DNA from 3 places in the Erwinia pyri genome. Region 1 is predicted to be linked to each of the others. Evidence: predicted binding sites of a transcription regulator. Region 1 holds the regulator's gene; each other region holds the start of a gene.

Evidence for each region. Region 1 encodes PurR, which represses purine synthesis genes. Its sites were predicted from a motif close to CANGCAAACGTTTGCNTG; they were not measured.
Region 2: a site for PurR is predicted at 2,589-2,606, ahead of carA (glutamine-hydrolyzing carbamoyl-phosphate synthase small subunit). Genes of this name have one in related genera too.
Region 3: a site for PurR is predicted at 1,963-1,980, ahead of Q3V30_RS21080 (nucleobase:cation symporter-2 family protein). Genes of this name have one in related genera too.

What each region holds. Positions count from the first base shown of each region.
Region 1 covers NZ_CP132353.1:2,008,920-2,013,116, reverse strand. Annotated here, with positions in the region: gene rnt (ribonuclease T) at 1-53, shown strand, start outside; gene Q3V30_RS09350 (Grx4 family monothiol glutaredoxin) at 99-437, opposite strand; gene Q3V30_RS09345 (C40 family peptidase) at 810-1,628, shown strand; gene cydH (cytochrome bd-I oxidase subunit CydH) at 1,667-1,756, opposite strand; gene purR (HTH-type transcriptional repressor PurR) at 2,036-3,061, shown strand; gene punR (DNA-binding transcriptional activator PunR) at 3,136-4,050, opposite strand; gene punC (purine nucleoside transporter PunC) at 4,163-4,197, shown strand, end outside.
Region 2 covers NZ_CP132353.1:3,784,446-3,788,642, forward strand. Annotated here, with positions in the region: gene carB (carbamoyl-phosphate synthase large subunit) at 1-1,208, opposite strand, end outside; gene carA (glutamine-hydrolyzing carbamoyl-phosphate synthase small subunit) at 1,221-2,366, opposite strand; gene dapB (4-hydroxy-tetrahydrodipicolinate reductase) at 2,834-3,655, opposite strand.
Region 3 covers NZ_CP132353.1:4,440,647-4,444,843, reverse strand. Annotated here, with positions in the region: gene Q3V30_RS21085 (AsmA family protein) at 1-398, opposite strand, end outside; gene Q3V30_RS21080 (nucleobase:cation symporter-2 family protein) at 529-1,911, opposite strand; gene Q3V30_RS21075 (SDR family oxidoreductase) at 2,077-2,730, shown strand; gene recG (ATP-dependent DNA helicase RecG) at 2,826-4,197, opposite strand, start outside.

The sequences.
Region 1 (4,197 bases):
GCTGGAAACGGCTGGGTGGCTGGCCGCTGCCCGTACCGGAAAGCGAAGCATAAAAAAAGGGCGAGGAATTTTCCTCGCCCTTTTACTTTCTGACTGGCTTATTCAGCGGTGTCAGAAGGGTATTTTTGTGCAGTTTCTTTGATCAGCTGCTGCAGTTCGCCCTGCTGATACATCTGAATGATGATGTCGCAACCGCCGACCAGCTCACCATCCACCCACAGCTGCGGGAAAGTTGGCCAGTTTGCATATTTAGGTAATTCCGCGCGAATTTCCGGATTCAGCAAAATGTCCACATAGGCGAAACGTTCGCCACAGGCTGACAGCGCCTGAACGGCCTGGGCCGAGAAGCCGCAGCTTGGCAGTTTCGGTGAACCTTTCATGTAGAGCAGAATCGGGTTTTCTGCTATCTGGCGCTCAATTTTCTCAACGGTACTCATAAATGGCTTCCTTAATCGGATACTTCGTGTCTATTTAGTGTAGCGACTCTCTCCGCACGATGAAAACGACATTTTACTGAGAGCATTTTCGGCGTCTGCGCCTCACAAGCCCAGGCGGATACATTAAAATAACATTTCCCTCTGATTATTGCAGCGCTGATGGCGGTAAACTGGATAAGGTTTGCGCAGATAACCAGCTGATTTGGCTTATTTTTACAGGTTTTACTTGTTCTGCATCATTGAAACAAAAAAGACCTTACCTTTTGTTAAACAGTTAGATTAGAATTGCCCAATGAGCCTGCTGCAAAGCAGATATCCCTGTTTTTGGCACGCTTTGGCCGCCGGTCGAAGCACAAACTGTTAATGGTAACGATGCGTTTACTCATCACCCTCTTTATGCTGGCGTTTGCTCAGCTCTTTTTTAATATGGCGCACGCATCGCCACACGCTCCCGTTAATGCTAATCATCATAAGACGGACGCCGGTACGCCAGCCCGGGAAGATGAGCGACGTAAACGCAGGCCGGTTAAAGCGAGCTCAACTAAAAAAGTGAAAGAGTCCACCAGCAAGAAATCCCGCTTAACCTCCGCTCCGAAGCTCAAGCTTAAAAAGAAAGCACCTCAGGCAACTGCCGCCGCTACCCCCAGCAGAGTTAACAAAAAAAGCGTTAATGAGGGTAAAAAACGTTACGGGCGTCACCGTGGTAAAGCCGCGCAGATGGAAGCGCTGACCGCCGATCTCGATTCGGCGCCGCTGAAGTTGAGCAAAGCTCACCGTGCCCGCTATCAGAAGGCGCGTGAAACCGCGATGAACAAACTGATGGGCCAGCTGGGTAAGCCTTATCAGTGGGGCGGAACCTCACCGAAAACCGGCTTCGACTGTAGCGGACTGGTCTGGTATGCCTATAAAGATCTGGTGAAATTTAAGATCCCCCGCACCGCTAATGAGATGTATCACCTGCGCGATGCCGCCTCAATCAAACGTGATGAGCTGGAAAAAGGGGATCTTGTCTTCTTCCGCATTAATGGCCGCGGCGCTGCCGATCATGTGGGCGTCTATCTGGGTGACGGTAAGTTCATTCAGTCCCCGCGCACCGGCAAGGATATCCAGGTCAGTGCGCTGGGCGAAGATTACTGGCAGCGCCACTATATTGGCGCCCGTCGGATGATGACGCCGAAAACCATTCGTTAAAAGTGATACAGGGGCCAGTTGCCTGGCCCCTGTTCAGACTAGTGCATGATGGCGGTAAAGCTGAACGCCATAATCATCGCCAGTGCGCAAACCGTGGTCAGTAGTGAGAACTTTAAATCGGTATCCATTTTTCTTCCTGAATAGCCCTACAGTTTATGGTGTTACCAATTTTCCCATACTTAGCGGTAAAAATCTCGTTTTCTCTGCTCAGCCTTGTTAGAATTCTTTTTTTGTTGCGCAACGCTCGCTTATCTTCACTGTTCTGCGGGTGACCACTCTTTTCCTTCCTGACGAATCCGACAGCAACATAAAAAAATGATTTAAGACGTCAGGTTTTATTCTTACCAGGCAAACGATTAACAACAGCCTTATCAACATGTTGAGATAAGCGCAGGAGTAGCTAGTTCATGGCAACAATTAAAGATGTGGCAAAACAGGCCGGGGTGTCGACCACCACCGTTTCCCACGTCATCAATAAAACCCGCTTTGTCGCCGAAGAGACGCGGGAGGCCGTCTGGGCTGCAATTAAATCGCTGCACTACTCCCCCAGTGCAGTGGCCCGTAGCCTGAAGGTTAATCACACCAGAACCATTGGTCTGTTAGCCACCTCCAGCGAAGCGCCCTATTTTGCCGAGATTATCGAGGCGGTGGAGAACTGCTGCTTCGCAAAAGGCTATACCCTGATCCTGGGCAATGCCCATAACGATCTGCAAAAGCAGCAGGCCTATCTGTCGATGATGGCGCAAAAGCGCGTGGATGGTCTGCTGGTGATGTGCTCAGAGTATCCCGATCCGCTGATCAGGATGCTGGAAGAGAACCGCAATATCCCGATGGTGGTAATGGACTGGGGCGAGTCCCGCGGTGACTTTACAGATACCGTGCTGGATAACGCTTTTGAGGGCGGCTATCTGGCCGGGCGCTATCTGATCGATCGTGGTCACCGCGATATCGGCGTGATCCCCGGGCAGATGGAGCGCAACACCGGCGGCGGTCGCCATGCCGGCTTCCTGAAAGCGCTAGCTGAAGCCAATATTACGCTGCGAAAAGAGTGGCTGGTGCAGGGTGATTTCGAACCGGAGTCTGGCTATCAGGCGATGCAGCAGATTTTGTCGCAAAAGCAGCGCCCGACGGCGGTCTTTTGTGGCGGTGACGTCATGGCCATGGGCGCAATTTGCGCTGCGGACGAAATGGGCCTGCGGGTCCCGCAGGATATATCGGTGATCGGTTATGATAACGTGCGCAACGCCCGTTACTTTACGCCAGCGCTGACTACCGTCCATCAGCCAAAAGAGCGTTTGGGCGAGACCGCCTTCGATATGCTGCTGGACCGCATCACCAGCAAACGGGAAGATCCGCAGACCATTGAGGTGCATCCTTCACTGATTGAACGTCGCTCGGTCGCCGACGGTCCTTTCCTGGATTACCGCCGCTAAACGACTTGTGCACCTCTCTCCTCCTGCAGCCAGGGGCATACTCTGCCCCTGGCCTGCGCTGTTTACCCGCTTTGTTATTCTTCCTCACGCAGCCATTCGCTGTTCAGCGTATCGCTTTCTCCCAAATAATCGAGTAGCCAGCTCAGCGCCGGTGAAGCCTGCTGTTCAGACCAGCTGACGCAGCAGGGACTGTCGGGAAAAGCGGCAGCAAGCTTAAGCTCGTGCAGCGTGCCCTGTTTCAACAGAGGCCGGGCAAAATGTCCCGGCACCATGCCCACGCAAAGCCCGGCTGACAGACAGTCGAAGGCGCTTTCCCAGTCCGGCACCACCAGCCGCCGCTGGTTATCCAGGGTCCAGGTTGTTCGCTTGGGGAGTGCCCGCGAGGTATCCTCCAGCACCAGCGAAGGCCACTCCCGGATCGCCTCTTCAATGATTACCTGCTCCTTGTGCTGCGCCAGAGGATGATCTGCCGCTACCACACAGCGCCAGTTCAGTGCTCCCATATCGCGAAAGGCAAAACGGCCGCCTACCGGAATAGCCTGAGTCGCCCCGATGGCCACATCAACCCGGCCATCGGCCAGCGCATCCCAGACACCATTGAACACCTCTGGCGAGAGATGCAGCTCCATATCCGGAAAGTGGCGATAGAAGTCCACCACCAGCTGGCGCGTGCGCTGTGGTTTGACTATCCGATCGACGGCAATGTTGATCTGTCCGCGCCAGCCGTTTGCCACCTGCTGACACTGCCGTCGGGTGGCGAGCATTTTTTTGATAACACTACGCCCTTCCTGCACAAATACCCGTCCCGCTTCGGTCAGCACCACATCCCGATGCCGCCGTTCAAACAGGGGAACCGCCAGCCACTCCTCCAGCTGCCGCACTGTATAGCTGATAGCTGAGGGGACCCGATGCAGCTCTGCCGCAGCTGCGGTGAAACTGCCGGAGCGTGCTACGGCATCAACGACTTCCAAAGCGTGTTCTGACCACATAACCTGCCTGCAAATTTTTTGGAGGGAACAGGCAAATATTACCGTTTCACAAGCTGATTGACACGCGATTACACTCTGCGGCGTTCGATTCATTACCCATAAAGAGAAAAAAATGCCTGGAAAAGGATTTATAGTTTACCTCGCGCT
Region 2 (4,197 bases), 1.8 Mb from region 1:
TCCAGACCGCGCAGCGCTTTCTGCATCGATTCCTGCAGCGTGCGCCCAATCGCCATCACTTCGCCTACCGATTTCATCTGCGTGGTGAGACGGTCGTTAGCGCCCGCAAATTTCTCGAAGTTAAAGCGAGGAATTTTGGTCACAACGTAGTCGATAGAGGGTTCGAACGAGGCTGGCGTACGGCCGCCAGTGATATCGTTCATCAGCTCATCCAGCGTATAGCCCACGGCCAGCTTGGCGGCGATTTTCGCAATCGGGAAGCCGGTTGCTTTAGAAGCCAGCGCCGAAGAACGGGAAACGCGTGGGTTCATCTCAATGATGATCAGACGGCCATTTTCCGGGTTTACCGAGAACTGCACGTTAGAGCCGCCGGTTTCCACACCGATTTCACGCAGTACCGCCATCGAGGCGTTACGCATGATTTGGTACTCTTTGTCGGTCAGCGTCTGGGCAGGCGCCACGGTGATGGAGTCGCCGGTGTGGATCCCCATCGCATCGAAGTTTTCAATAGAGCAGACGATGATGCAGTTGTCGTTTTTATCGCGCACCACCTCCATCTCATACTCTTTCCAGCCAATCAGCGACTCATCAATCAGCAGCTCGTTGGTTGGCGACAGGTCGAGACCGCGTTCGCAAATTTCTTCAAACTCTTCGCGGTTGTAGGCGATACCGCCGCCCGATCCGCCCATGGTAAAGGAGGGACGAATGATGCAGGGGAAGCCTACATCCGCAGCAACCGCCAGCGCTTCTTCCATGGTATGAGCGATACCGGAACGCGCGGTTTCCAGACCGATTTTTTTCATCGCCACATCAAAACGACGACGGTCTTCCGCTTTATCAATGGCATCAGCCGTGGCGCCGATCATGGTGACGCCAAACTCTTCCAGCACGCCCTGACGCTCCAGCTCCAGCGCACAGTTCAGCGCAGTCTGGCCGCCCATGGTCGGCAGAACGGCATCAGGACGCTCTTTTTCGATAATTTTGCGCACGACTTCCCAGTGGATAGGCTCAATATAAGTTGCATCAGCCATATCCGGGTCGGTCATGATGGTTGCCGGGTTAGAGTTCACCAGCACCACACGGTAGCCTTCTTCACGCAGGGCTTTACAGGCCTGAGCGCCAGAGTAGTCGAACTCGCAGGCCTGGCCGATAACGATCGGGCCAGCGCCGAGGATCAGGATACTTTTTATGTCGGTACGTTTTGGCATGTTGGCTCCTGATTATTTAGCGGTAGAACGGTAAGCTTCGATCAGTTCGATAAAGTGATCGAACAGCGGGGCGGCATCGGCCGGTCCCGGGCTGGCTTCAGGGTGGCCCTGGAAGCTGAATGCCGGCTTATCGATGCGGTGGATCCCCTGCACCGTATTGTCAAACAGTGAGGTATGCGTCACTCGCAGATTGGCAGGCAAGTTGCTGTCATCTACCGCAAAACCGTGGTTCTGTGCGGTGATCATAACGGTACCTCTTTCCAGGTCTTTCACCGGATGGTTACCACCGTGGTGGCCCAGCTTCATCTTCACGGTTTTAGCCCCGCTGGCCAGCGCCAGCAGCTGGTGGCCCAGACAGATGCCGAATACCGGGACGTCGGTTTCCAGGAACGCTTTGATCGCCTCGATAGCGTAATCACAAGGTTCCGGATCCCCGGGACCGTTGGAGAGGAAAATGCCGTCCGGGTTCATCTTCAGAACCTCTTCCGCTGGGGTCTGTGCCGGAACCACGGTCAGGCGGCAGCCGCGGTCCACCAGCATCCGCAGGATGTTGCGCTTCACGCCATAGTCGTAAGCGACAACGTGGAAAGGCAGCTCAGCTTCCTGTTTCGCTTCCGGCAAACCGTCCAGCGTCCAGCTACCCTGCAGCCAGCTGTAGCTTTCACCGATGGAGACTTCTTTCGCCAGATCCATTCCCTTCAGGCCCGGGAACGCCTTAGCCTGCTGCAGAGCAAATTCTGCATCTGGCGCATCGCCGGCAATGATACAGCCGTTCTGCGCCCCTTTTTCGCGCAGCAGGCGGGTCAGCTTACGCGTATCGATATCGGCAATCCCCACGATGTTCAGGCGCTGCAGATAGTCTGACAGCCCCTCTTCATTACGGAAGTTGCTGGCAATCAGCGGCAGGTCGCGGATAACCAGACCCTGAGCGTGTACCTGAGAAGATTCTTCATCAGCGGAGTTGGTGCCGACATTGCCGATATGGGGATAAGTAAGAGTAACGATCTGGCGGGAATAGGAAGGATCAGTGAGGATTTCTTGATAACCGGTCATTGAAGTGTTGAAAACAACTTCTCCCACTGCCGAACCTGTTGCCCCGATGGCCCGACCGTGGAATTGGGTTCCGTCTTCCAGAACCAATAGCGCTGACTTAATCAAAACATCCTCCTGAGAATAAACAGTCACATTATTTGCATATTAATTCATGAGGACCCCATAAATCAATGCAAAAACCGCCTGAGTTCTCGATTTTTGGCAAATTGCGCGCATTCTAATGATCGCCCACCCCATTGTCTACCCTGCAGGTGAGTTTTTCATAGGTTTTTACTCAACTGGTGAGTAAATCGGAAGATTTACTGCAAAAGGAGCACTCATTACGGTCATAAAACCGGTTGCGTTAACAAATGCGCATAAGAAGGGTACTAAGCGGAGGAAAAAGTGGACCAAATGGTCAAAATTAACCTTATAGCGAGATAAAAATGGAAGATAACTTAAGATAATAAAGGTGAGGGAACAAAATATGATAATTAACGCTATTATTACAAAATAAAAAGGGCAATAAAATTATTGCCCATCCAATCAGAACGTTATGATTGAAATAACCACATCACGATGGTGCACAACACTTATAAATTTTCAAGATTAAGCACGCTTCTCATATCATAAAGACCATGATTATGACCGCTTAACCACTCAGCCGCACGAACCGCCCCTTTTGCGAAGGTCATCCGGCTTGAAGCCTTATGGGTTATCTCTACACGTTCGCCAATATCAGCAAAGATAGCGGTATGCTCGCCGACAATGTCGCCAGCACGAACGGTGGCAAAACCGATGGTCTGCGCTTTACGCTCACCCGTATGACCTTCCCGGGCATAGACGGCATGGTCATTAAGATCCCATTCCATCGCATCAGCAATCGCTTCACCCATTGCCAGCGCAGTGCCCGAAGGGGCATCCACTTTATGGCGATGGTGCGCTTCAACAATTTCGATATCAGCGTAATCACCCATCACTTTGGCGGCTTTCTCCAGCAGTTTGAGTACCAGATTAACGCCCACGCTGAAGTTAGCAGCAAATACGATAGCAATATCTTGTGATGCTTCTTTGATGGCCGCTTTACCTGCCTCATCAAAACCGGTGGTGCCGATCACCATCGCTTTCTGATGCTGGCGGCAGAATGTCAGGTAAGCCAGCGTGCCTTCAGGACGGGTGAAGTCGATTAGCACGTCAAAATCGTTCACTACAGCCTGCAGGCTGTCACTGATTTTCACGTTCAGCGTTCCTGTCCCGGCCAGCTCACCAGCATCAACCCCCACCAGCGAAGAGCCTTCACGCACCAGCGCTGCGCCTAAGCACACGCCTTCCGCCTCCTCTGCTGCCTGAATTAACTGACGCCCCATGCGTCCTGAGGCGCCCACAATAGCGAGGCGGATTTGTGCATTGTTCATTTTGAATCCCTGTATAAAGTCTGTGCATGCAAAGCGAAGACAGGTTAACCATGCGCTAACCCTCGCGCCACCTTAAAAGCAGCATAATAAGAATTTTATGCCAGCCGCGATGGATTATCAGTAAAACAAATTTTAGAGGGGTTTTATGGTGTGCCCACTCAAGTCAAAACCGGGTTCGGTGGCAAGGCGTCACCACGGAGCACGTTATCCGAGACGTCGTGAATCCATCCCTGGAGACTTGGATGCCGCATCCCTGCGGCATACACTCGGCTAACGTGCTCCGTGGTGCCCCCCCATCAGAATCAGCTTTGGCAGTATGTTCGGCGATCAAACAGATCAAAAGCTGACAGTGTCAAGCTTGTGCCAGCGCTCAATATTTTAGCTCTGGTTTTGGTTTTTCAAACAGGCAATGCTAAAGCTATTGGGAAGGAAGAGCGGGCTGATAAGCAAAGCATCTGCGACATGGACGTCGCAGCTGAGCCTCCAGGGAGGATTCACGGCGTCTTTGTGTTCAGCCCGCTCTTCCTGACCAGGCCACCATC
Region 3 (4,197 bases), 2.1 Mb from region 1:
CTCTCTACCGCCATTTGGTTAAGCTGCAAGCGATCTGCCTGAACCGGCAGCGACGCACCCTGGTTAGCGAGATCCAGCATGCCTTTCTCCAGCGTAATGCTGGCGAAATGCAGAGGTTGAGTAAACTGGCCGCTGCTCAGGTTCAGACCCACTCGCTGCGCTGTCAGCAGGGCAGGCTGCGTTTTCCGGCCAAAAGAGACATTGTCCAGAATCAGGAGGTCGGGATGGGAAAAATTATGCTCAAGCTTGCTTAATGCCAGCTGGTAATCGGTGTACTTACTGACGGTGCGGCTTATCCAGCCTGCTCCCCATTGGGTTTGCAACACCACATACAGCGCCACTATGGCCAGCAGCAGGATGAGCAAAATGGTCAGCAAAATTTTTCCGATTACTTTCATGGCTTCTGTCCCTGTGAACATCGGGTAAAAGGTTGTTATGCCTGATTTATCATCGAAGCTCAACTTTCACGACAACAGCAGAGGGCCCGAAGACCCTCTGCGCATCACCACAGGATGACACAAGAAGGGATTACTTTTCCTGAGGAAAGAGCAGATTCAGAATGATGGCAGTGATCCCGCCAGCGGCAATGCCGGAAGAGAGTAAGGTTTTCAGCCAGTCAGGGGTGAATTGCAGGATCAGAGGCTGCTGCGAAACGCCCAGGCCTACCGCAAGCGACAGCGCCATAATCATAATGGCACGGCGATTCAGCGGTTCACGTGAAACAATCCGCACGCCCGATGCGGCGATAGTGCCAAACATCACCAGCGTGGCGCCGCCCAGCACAGGCTCCGGGATATGCTGCACAAAGCCGCTTACGGCCGGGAACAAGCCCAGCACTATCAGCATCAGGGCCACAACAAATCCCACATAGCGACTGGCTACGCCGGTTAGCTGGATCACGCCATTGTTCTGGCCAAAACAGGAGTTAGGGAAGGTGTTAAAAAGGGCAGAGACAAAGGAGTTCAGCCCATTGGCCAGCACGCCACCTTTCAGACGCTTCATGTACAACGGCCCGCTGACCGGCTGCTCCGACACGTCTGAGGTCGCTGTGATATCACCAATGGTTTCCAGCGAGGTCACCATAAAGACCAGCATCAGCGGGATCAGCAGATTCCAGTCGATACCCAGCCCATAATAGAAGGGCGTTGGCAGCATAATCATGGCCTGATTAACCGGCGCGGTATTCTCCGGCAGCATGCCAAGCGCCCAGGCCAGCAGATAACCCACCGCCATCGCAATCACCAGTGAGGCAACCCGCAGATAGGGATTCCGCTGACGGTTTAACAGCACAATCACCAGCAGCACCGCGCCTGCCAGCAGCAGATTCTCAGGCGCCCCAAAAGTGTGATCGCTTATCGCCGCGAATCCACCGCCAATAGAGGTCAGTCCCACCTGGATCAGCGACAGCCCGATGATCATTACCACAATGCCGGAGACCAGCGGGGTGATAACCCGGCGGGCCAGATGCAGGAAGCGGGAGAGAATCATCTCGGTGCAGGAGGCGAGCATCAGCGTGCCAAACAGCGTCGCCATCATCACCGGCACATCGGCTCCGCCATTTTTTAGCGCCATGCCGCCCATAATTAACGGCGACACAAAGTTAAAACTGGTTCCCTGAATCGACAGCAGACCGGAACCGACCGGCCCCCAGGTTTTGATCTGCAGCAGTGAAGCTACGCCGGAGGCAAACAGCGACATACTGATGATGTGCTGAGTATCCTGAGCGGGCAGGCCCAATGCTTGCGAGATGAGTAAGGCAGGGGTGATCACCGCGACAAACATCGCCAGCAGATGCTGACAGGCGGCAAACAGCGTCTGGGGCAGCGGTGGACGATCTTCCAGACGGTAAATCAGCTCACTGCTTACGGCGGGGGGCGTGCTACGGCTGGCTTCAGGGATATTGGCAGACATCTTCTGGTTTCTCTGACGAACAAAGTGGCGATTTTAATGGTAAGCGGGTCAAAAGCAAACGTTTGCCGGGCAGAAAAATAAAAGGATAAACGGCGTAAGCCAGCGAAACGGTGAGCTTTTCACTAAGCTATACCCTCAGATGAACATTCAGTGGGAGAGAACAAGATGCAGGTATTTATTATTGGTGCAACGGGCGGCGTGGGGAGCCATTTAAGAAAGCGTCTGGTTCAGGCTGGTCATCAGGTAAAGGGGAGCTGTCGCCGTGACGCGCAGGCTGATGAGCTGAGGGCAGATGGCGTAACGCCCGTTAATCTTGACCTGATGACCACCAGCAGTGAAAAGCTGGCAGAGGCGATGAAGGGCTGCGACACCGTCGTCTTCTCCGCAGGCGCTGCCGGAGCAGGCATTGAATTAACCGACGGCATCGACGGGCGGGGCTGCAAATTTGCCGCCGAAGCGGCCAGGCTGGCGGGCATCAAACGCTTCCTGCTGGTCTCTGCATTTCCGGAGGCGGGTCGGGCTAAGAAGATTTCGCCCACCTTTGAGCACTACATGCAGGTGAAAAAGCAGGCCGACGTGATGCTGGCGGCCACCTCGCTGGAGTGGGTTATTCTGCGGCCGGGCACGCTGGTGAACGAGTCAGGCACCGGTAAAGTGCGTATCGGGCTGGCTATTCCTTATGGAACGGTGCCAAGAGAGGATGTGGCTGCCGTCTTACACAGCCTGGTGGAGCAGCCTGAGGTAAAACGGGTCATTCTTGAACTCACAGCGGGCGAGCAGCCGGTGGATGACGCTGTCGCGCTATACAAAGCTCAGTAAATAAAGCCGCGCTGGGGCTGTAACGATCATTGAGAAAGGGTGGCAAGAGCAGCCAGTGAGCAGGCGCGGAGGCTGGCCCGGCGTGCAGGGCCCCGTCAGGCGTTAGTGTAGCGCTGTGTTTCTGGCAGCCAGCGTTCGATCAGTGCCTGAGCCTGTTCGGGGTAATGCTGGTGGATATGCCGCGCCACCCGCTGCACTTCCGGGATCATAGCGCCATCACGCAGCAGGTCCGCCACTTTGAACTCCGCATTGCCGGTCTGTCGGGTGCCCAACAGTTCACCCGGCCCGCGTATCTCCAAATCACATTGCGCAATGACAAAACCGTCGTTGCTGTCGCGCAAAACCTGCAACCGCTTTTGTGCCGTTTTGCTCAGCGGCGCTTTATACAGCAGCACACAGTGAGAAGCCACCGAACCACGGCCCACGCGCCCCCGAAGCTGGTGCAGCTGCGCCAGACCCAGCCGTTCCGGGTTCTCGATAATCATCAGGCTGGCGTTGGGGACATCCACGCCAACTTCAATCACCGTGGTGGCAATCAGCAGATGGATATCGCCCTGCTTAAACGCCTGCATGACCGCCTGCTTCTCTGAAGGCTTCATCCGGCCATGCACCAGACCCACCTGAAGTTCCGGTAGTGCCAGCTTCAGCTCTTCCCACGTCGCCTCTGCCGCCTGCGCTTCCAGCTGCTCAGACTCCTCAATCAGGGTACATACCCAGTAAGCCTGGCGTCCTTCATCGCTGCAGGCGCTTTTCACCCGGGCAATAATATCTGGCCGGCGGGTATCGGGAATCGCCACGGTGGTAACCGGGGTACGGCCTGGCGGCAGCTCGTCAATCGTCGAGGTATCAAGATCGGCATAGGCAGTCATCGCCAGCGTTCGTGGGATCGGGGTTGCCGTCATAATCAGCTGATGCGGATGGAAGCCCTGCTCTTCCCCCTTTTCCCACAGTGCCAGACGCTGATGGACGCCAAACCGGTGCTGTTCGTCGATAATCACCAGCGCCAGGCCATTGAACTGCACCTGCTCCTGAAAAATAGCGTGGGTTCCCACGATCATTGAGACCTGACCGCTGGCAATCGCCTCCTGCTGAGCCAGCCGCGCCTTCCCCTTCTGCTTACCGGCCAGCCAGCCCACTTCAATATCGAGCGGCGCAAACCAGTGGCGGAAGTTGTTGGCATGCTGTTCAGCCAGCAGCTCTGTCGGCGCCATCAGGGCGACCTGTTTGCCATAGGCAATAACGTTCAGCGCGGTGAGCGCGGCCACCAGCGTTTTTCCTGACCCGACGTCACCCTGCACCAGACGCATCATCGGGTAGTCATGAGCCAGATCCTGTTCGATTTCCTGTACCACTCGCGCCTGCGCAGCCGTAGGTTTGAAAGGCAGAGCCGCCAACAGCTTGTCGCTCAGCGCATGTCTGGCAGGCATGGGCAGGGCATGGTAACGCTGAGCACCGGCGCGCACGGCC